Regions from separate parts of the Microbacterium sp. ARD31 genome, predicted to be linked through region 2. Evidence: riboswitches for the same ligand, from Rfam matches in the RefSeq annotation. Region 2 holds a riboswitch; the other holds the start of a gene.
The links. Region 2 has a riboswitch for cyclic di-AMP ahead of Q9S36_RS26520 (NlpC/P60 family protein). Riboswitches for the same ligand answer to the same signal wherever they lie in the genome.
Positions count from the first base shown of each region.

Region 1: another riboswitch for cyclic di-AMP. It lies ahead of Q9S36_RS30410 (NlpC/P60 family protein); the one in region 2 lies ahead of Q9S36_RS26520 (NlpC/P60 family protein).

Region 1 covers NZ_JAUZVE010000019.1:25,853-29,244, forward strand. Annotated here, with positions in the region: gene Q9S36_RS30400 (phosphatase PAP2 family protein) at 1-278, opposite strand, end outside; gene Q9S36_RS30405 (3-oxoacyl-ACP reductase FabG) at 365-1,132, shown strand; cyclic di-AMP (ydaO/yuaA leader) riboswitch at 1,229-1,393, shown strand; gene Q9S36_RS30410 (NlpC/P60 family protein) at 1,400-1,966, shown strand; gene Q9S36_RS30415 (DUF3048 domain-containing protein) at 2,106-3,125, shown strand; gene Q9S36_RS30420 (TetR/AcrR family transcriptional regulator) at 3,109-3,392, opposite strand, start outside.
Region 2 covers NZ_JAUZVE010000014.1:26,381-29,772, forward strand. Annotated here, with positions in the region: gene Q9S36_RS26515 (hypothetical protein) at 1-524, opposite strand, end outside; gene Q9S36_RS26520 (NlpC/P60 family protein) at 586-1,506, opposite strand; cyclic di-AMP (ydaO/yuaA leader) riboswitch at 1,585-1,753, opposite strand; gene Q9S36_RS26525 (hypothetical protein) at 1,871-2,077, opposite strand; gene Q9S36_RS26530 (NYN domain-containing protein) at 2,147-3,388, opposite strand.

The DNA of each region.
Region 1 (3,392 bases), on a different contig from region 2:
AGCGTGAACCAGATCTGGTCCCGGTTCCACCGCTCGACCAGCACCGACCTGACCGAGGTGCCGATGAACGTGCGGTTGCGCCGCACGACCAGCGCCCACCGGGCGAGCACGTCGAGCAGGACGGCAGAAGCCACGATCACCGGCAGCCGGAACCACGTCGGCAGCGAGGCCCCGTCGGGGTCGCGCAACGGCAGGTGGTGCGTCCACGCCACGAGCGCAGCAGTCAGCGCCATCACGACCGCCACGACCGCAGCGGCCCCGAAATCCCTCCGGCCCATCCCCACACCGTAGCGAGCCGGGCGGCTCGATAGCCTGATCGGCGCAGTTCCTTCACCGATTTTCCACCTCGAGCGCAGGAGTTCCCATGGGCCGTTTCGACCAGCGAGTCGCCGTCATCACCGGAGCAGCACGAGGCATCGGCTTCGGCATCGCCCAGCGCTTCGCGAGCGAGGGAGCCTCGATCGCGATCCTCGACCTCGACGAGTCCGCCGCCCAGGAGGCCGCCGGTCGGCTGGACCTCACCGACGGCGCGCGGGCGATCGGCATCGGCTGCGACGTCGTCGACGGCGCCGCCGCCGAGGCAGCCGTGCAGCGCGTGGTCGAGGAGCTCGGTGGCATCCACATCCTGGTCAACAACGCCGGCATCACGCGCGACAACCTGCTGTTCAAGATGACCGAGGAGGACTGGGACCTCGTCATGGGCGTGCACCTCAAGGGCGTCTTCAACATGACCAAGGCCGCGCAGTCGCGCTTCGTGGAACAGAAGTACGGGAAGATCCTCAACCTCTCGAGCGTCTCCGCGCTCGGCAACCGTGGCCAGGCCAACTACTCCGCCGCCAAGATGGGCATCCAGGGGCTCACCCGCACCCTGGGCATCGAGCTCGGCCCGTTCGGCATCACCGCCAACGCGATCGCGCCCGGGTTCATCGTCACCGAGATGACCGACGCCACCGCGCGACGCCTGAAGATGGAGCCCGAGGAGCTGCAGCGCGTCAACGCCGAGGCGACCCCCGTGCGCCGGGTGGGCCAGCCCGAGGACATCGCCGCAGCGGCTGCGTTCCTCTGCAGCGACGATGCGTCGTTCATCACAGGGCAGACGCTCTACGTGGACGGCGGGCGCAAGCTCGGCTGACCGCGATTTGGACCACGGGACGGGGTCTGCCACGTTGGATGGCGATTTCAGCACCTCCGTCCCGGGCAACGCCGAGTCCTGCCCCACCGGGACGGTCCCCCGAGAACGTCGAGGGCAGGAGTGGGGGACCCACAGGTTCCACGCCGGTCCGCGCAGGCCCAGGTCAGCGCGCGCCCGGCTCGGGGTGAAGCCACCACCCGGTGGCGGGGCACTTTCCAGCCCCAACCCGACAGCTCACCTCACAGGCGTGGGAAAGGACACACACTCATGCCTGCGATCACTCGTACGGCGCGAGCCTGCGCGCTCGCCCTCGCCGGACTCGGCGTCACCGCATCCACGATGACCGCCCTGCCGGCCACCGCCGCCGGGGACACCGTGACCCGCGACCCCGGCGCCACGACCCCGACCAGCGCAAAGACCAGCGCAAAGACCAGCGCCAAGGTCACCGCCCGCAAGCGCGTCAGCCGGCGCGTCGTGGGCGCCAAGGACACGGCCATGCGCCAGCGCGGCGACGCCTACGCCTACGGCGGTGCCGGGCCGTCGCGCTTCGACTGCTCCGGCCTGGTCTTCTACAGCTACCGCCGCGCCGGCTTCGACGTCCCGCGCACGTCCGGCGCCCAGGCCGGCTTCGCCCGCCGCATCGCGAAGAAGGACATGCGCGCCGGCGACCTGATGTTCTTCTACGGCAGCGGCGGGGTCTACCACGCGGCGATCTTCCTGCGCTGGTCGCGCGGTCACGCGGTGATGGTGCACGCGCCCGGCTCGGGCCAGCGCGTGCGCGTCGCGGTGCCGTGGACCTCCCGCTGGTTCGGCGGCACGCTGCGCCGTCGCTGAGCCGCCTCCGGATGCCGGTGAAAGGCTCGGATTGGTAGGCACATCCTGCTGATCTACCCTGTGGCGCGCCTTCCCTCCTCGGGGAGGGCGCGCCCCCACACTTGCTAGGCAGCAAACCCCCGCTCGATCGGAGTCCCCCGTGCGTCACCGTCCCCACACCTCCTCGTCCAAGGCCGTCGCGGCCGTGGTCGTCGCAGCCTCGCTGCTGCTCGCCGCGTGCGGCGGTGGCGACGACGAGGAGGCGCCCGCGGCGTCGCCCGAGGAGCCCAGCTCGGAGGCGACCAGCGAGCCGCCCGAGCCGACGTACTGGCCCCTGACGGGTCTCGAGCGCACGGGCAAGGCACCCAAGCACCCGGTGATCGTCACCAAGGTCGACAACACGTCCTCCAGCGCCCCGCAGGTGGGCCTGGGGGCCGCGGACCTCGTCGTCGAGGAGCTCGTCGAGGGCGGCTACACCCGCCTCGCGGCCTTCTACTACTCCACGGTGCCCTCCGACATCGGTCCGGTCCGGTCGATGCGCGCCAGCGACATCGGGATCGTGCCCGAGGGTGCCACCGTGGTGACCAGCGGCGCCGCGCAGGTCACGCTCAACCGCGTCCGCGCCGCGGGCATCCCGTGGATCACCGAGGGCGCGCCCGGGGTCTACCGCGAGAGCTCCCGCTCGGCCCCCTACAACCTCTTCGCCCGCCTCGGCGAGATCTCCAAGCGGCTCAAGGCCGACGAGGAGCCGCCGCCGTACCTGCCCTGGGGCACGAAGGCCGACCTGCCCAAGGGCGGCAAGGCGCGCACCCTCACCGCCGACTTCGGCGCGCACTCGACCTCCTGGCAGTTCCAGGGCGGTGGCTACGTCAACACCGACTCCTACGCCGCCGAGGGCGACCAGTTCCCGGCCGACTCCGTGCTCGTGCTGCGGGTCAAGGTCGGCGACGCCGGCTACCGCGACCCGGCCGGCTACCCGGTCCCGGAGACCAAGTTCGAGGGCACCGGCGCCGCGCTGCTGTTCCACGGCGGCCGGGTCATCCGGGGCACGTGGACCAAGGACGGCCTGACCGGCGCGATCGAGCTGGCCACCAGGTCGGGCGACCTCACGGTGCCCGCGGGCCGGGTGTGGATCGAGCTGGTCCCCGCCGCCAACGGCAACGTCACCTTCGCCAAGTAGCGCCCGGTCCGGGAGTCCCGGCGCCGCCCTCGAGCAGCTGCCGGAGCCCGGTCAGGACGAAGCCGATCGCGGCCTCGGCCCGGTCGGCCGCGGCCGCCGGGTCCTCGCTCGCCGCGACCGACCCGCCGGCCGCCGACATCGCGCCGAAGAAGATGTGCGTGAAGGTGTCGAGCATCGGTGCGTCGAGCTCCCACTCGTCCGAGGTCAGGACCGAGCGCACCACCTCGTCCACGACGGCGTACGTCGAGCGCTCCTCCTGCTCGCGAA
Region 2 (3,392 bases):
GCGGCGTCGGCGCGGGACCCGTCGGCCAGCACCAGCACGCCGGGGGCCTCCACGACCGCGAGCGCGCCGCGCAGCCACAGCGGCACGCGCCCCGGCCCGTCGGCGGGGCCACCGCCGAAGCCGGCGATGGCCAGGCCGTCGCCCGACGGCGTGAAGGCGACGCAGACGTCGGCCCGCGACGGTGCGGCGTCATGGGTGCCGAGCTGCCAGGTGACCTCGGCGACCCCGGTCCAGGCACCGTCCTGCGTGACCGTCCCTGCCTGGTCGACGTAGCGCGCGGTGACCTCGCGCAGGTCGAGCGCGGCGGCGTTGCGACCGATGCCCCGGAGCAGGCCGGCCGCGGCGTCGTCGCCCTCGGGGGCGAGCGCGCCCAGTGCCTGCTGGTCACCGGAGCGGAGCGCCATGATGAGGTGCTGCAGCACGGCCGTGGCCTCGGCTGGACTCGCGCGGGGTACGTCGACGGGGCCGGTGTCGACCTCGTGCCGCGGGTCGCGCAGCAGCAGGGCGAGCGCCAGCGTGGCCACCAGGCACAGCGAAAGGCCGGCCGCCCACAGGAGTGGACGACCGGCCTTCGAGGTCGGCGTGTCAGCCAGGGCGGACCGCGCCGACGTAGGGCATCGAGTAGAGACCCGAGACGGCGACGCCGGTGCCGGGGTTGGCGGCGTGGACGATCATGCCGTTGCCGATGTACATGCCGACGTGGCTGATCGGGCTGTAGTAGAACACCAGGTCGCCGGGCTGCAGGTCGCTGGCCGCGATGTGCGGGCCGGAGCCGTACTGGGCGCTCGAGGAGTGCGGCAGGGACACGCCGGCCTGGGCCCAGGCGCGCATCGTCAGGCCGCTGCAGTCGAAGGCGTTCTCGCCCATCGCGCCGTAGACGTAGGCGTCGCCGACCTGGGCCATGGCGTACTGGACGGCCGCGGCCGCGCGACCGGACGCCGGGACCGAGCTGGGCATCCGGGAGACGCCGCTGCGCGAGGCGAGCAGGCGCTCGCGCTCCTCGGCCTCGAGGTCGGAGAGCAGGCTCTTGGCCTCGGCCAGCTTGTCGTCGACCGTCTCCTTCTCGGTGCTCAGCTGCTCGGTGAGCTCGGCGATCTCGGTGGTGCGGGCGTCGGTGGCCTCGCGCCGGATCTCGAGGGCCTCGAGCTCGGTGTCGTAGTCGGAGAGCAGCGATGCCTGGAGGTCGTTGAAGGACGACATCGTCGACAGCGTGTCGAGGAAGGACCCCGGGTCCTCGGACACCACGATCTGCCCGACGGTCGAGATGCCCTCGCCCTCGAGCTGGCGCACGACGGCGTCGGAGACCTGGTCGCGGACGGCGTCGAGCCGCTCGTCCTGCCGGGCCTGGTCGGCCTTCAGGCCGGCGAGGTCGCGGCGGAGGTCGGCGAGCTCGAGGTTGGCGTCGTGGAGGCGCTCCTGCGCCGCCTCGGCCTCGTGGTAGAGGCGGTCGACCTTGGCCTTGACGTCCTTGATGTCGGGGTCGGCCTGCGCAGGGGTCGCAGGCACGAGAGCGATGGCAGCGATCGCGGAGAGACCAAGCACGGTCGCGCCAGCTCGCTTGCGGGTGTGAGCCACGAGCGGGGGAACTCCTCGGGGTGTCGTACGCCTACCGGGTGAGCTGACGGGTTCGGCACGACGTGTCCTACCCCTGCTCCACGCACCGCTCGCGCAGTGCGCCTCACAGGGGATTCACCCCAGGGGGAAGTGTGGTTCCCCGGCTCACAGACCACGGGTGGTGCGGGGGACGTGGGCTGCAACTCGGCGCGACGCCCGCGCGGGTCCGGGTGACCCACTTCCACGAGCGCCAGGGACACCCTAGACCGGGATCGCGGGCCCCGCCAATCTTCACCACGATTCGTCGACGGGCGTGTCAGGCCGACTCGATGACCGGCCCTGCGACCGGGTCGACGAGCCGCAGCGGCGGCACCAGTCCCCCGGAGGCCAGCGCGTCGAGCGCGGCCATCTCGTCCTCGTCGATGGTCAGCTCCGGCGGGGGCCCCAGCAGCACGCTCACCACGCAGTCGTGGCAGTGCAGGCCGCGCACCACGCAGGTGTCGCAGTCGATCCGTGTCGTCATGTCCCACACGGTGGCAGGGCCCACCGACAACGCCCCCTCCGGCGTGTCGCGGCGCGTCGGGACGACGCCTCAGGCGGACACCGACCCGAGCAGTGCCGAGGTGGGCAGCACGCGTGCGCCGGACCGGGTGAGGTCCTGGGCCAGGGCCCGGTCGTCGGTCACCGCGACGACCACCCGCCCCCGGGGCTCGGCCGCCACCAGCTGGCGGATCACGTCGTCGGCGATGACGTCGGCCGGGCTGAAGACGACCTTGACCCCGCGCGGGGCGGGCATCACCGTGCGGCTGGCCGCCGACGCCGCGTCGAAGACGACCGTGGTCTCCGCACCGGTGCGGGCCACGAGCGGCCCGAGCGCCGTCACGAGCCGGCTCCGCTGCGCCTCGAGGCTGGCGGTCGGCCACGCCTGCTTGGTCACGTTGTAGCCGTCGACGAGCAGCCGGGCCCGAGGCAGCGCGAGGGTCTGCTCGAGCACCGCAGGAGTCCCAGGGGCGCTGGAGGCGGGGGCGGCGTGGGGCACGGCCAGCGAGGCCTCGACGAGGTCGCCCGGCGTGCCCTCGACCGCCGGGAGCCCGAGCTCGCGCCGCAGTCCGGTGGCCGCCTCGACCACGGTCTCGAGCAGGTAGCGCGCCCGGACGGTGGCCTGGTCGCGCTGGGCGCGCCCGTCCCGGCGGGACGCGGCGAGCTCGCCCTCGGCCTGCTCGACCTGCGCGCGCATCCGGCGTACGTCGGCCTCCGCGGCGGCGACCGCGGCGTCCGCGGCCGAGGCGGCGGCGTCGCGGGCCGCCAGCGCCTGGTCACGCTGCTCCTCGGCGTCGCGCTGGGCCGTGCGCGCCTGGCCCAGCCGCTGGCGCAGCACCTTGTGGTCGGCGCGCATCGCCTCGACCTCGCTGCGGTGGTCCGCCCTGAGCGACGCGAGCTCGGCCTGCAGCGCCGCGACCTGCGCACTGAGCCGGGCGACGTCACCGTGCACCCTGTCGTCCTCGGCGTCCGCGCGCTCCAGGTCGGCGACGACGTCCCGGACGAGCGACTCCCACCCCTCGTCACGCACGAGCCACGCCCGCGCCGCGGCGTCGACGGGGTCCTCGCCGTCCGCAGGCACGGCCGCGACCTGGACGGCAGCGTGGGCACGGAACCCGTCGTCGGCGAGGGCCGCCCAGATGGCGGGAGCGCCGAGCCGGGCACGGCGCGCGGGCGCGAAGCCGGCGACCTTGCGCAGCGGTGCCGGCACCGGCGTCACCGACGGCAGCACGGCCGACACGAGCGCCACCACCCGGAGGCGGAGCCGCTCAGGCAGCTGCTCGGCGTCGGTCACGGCC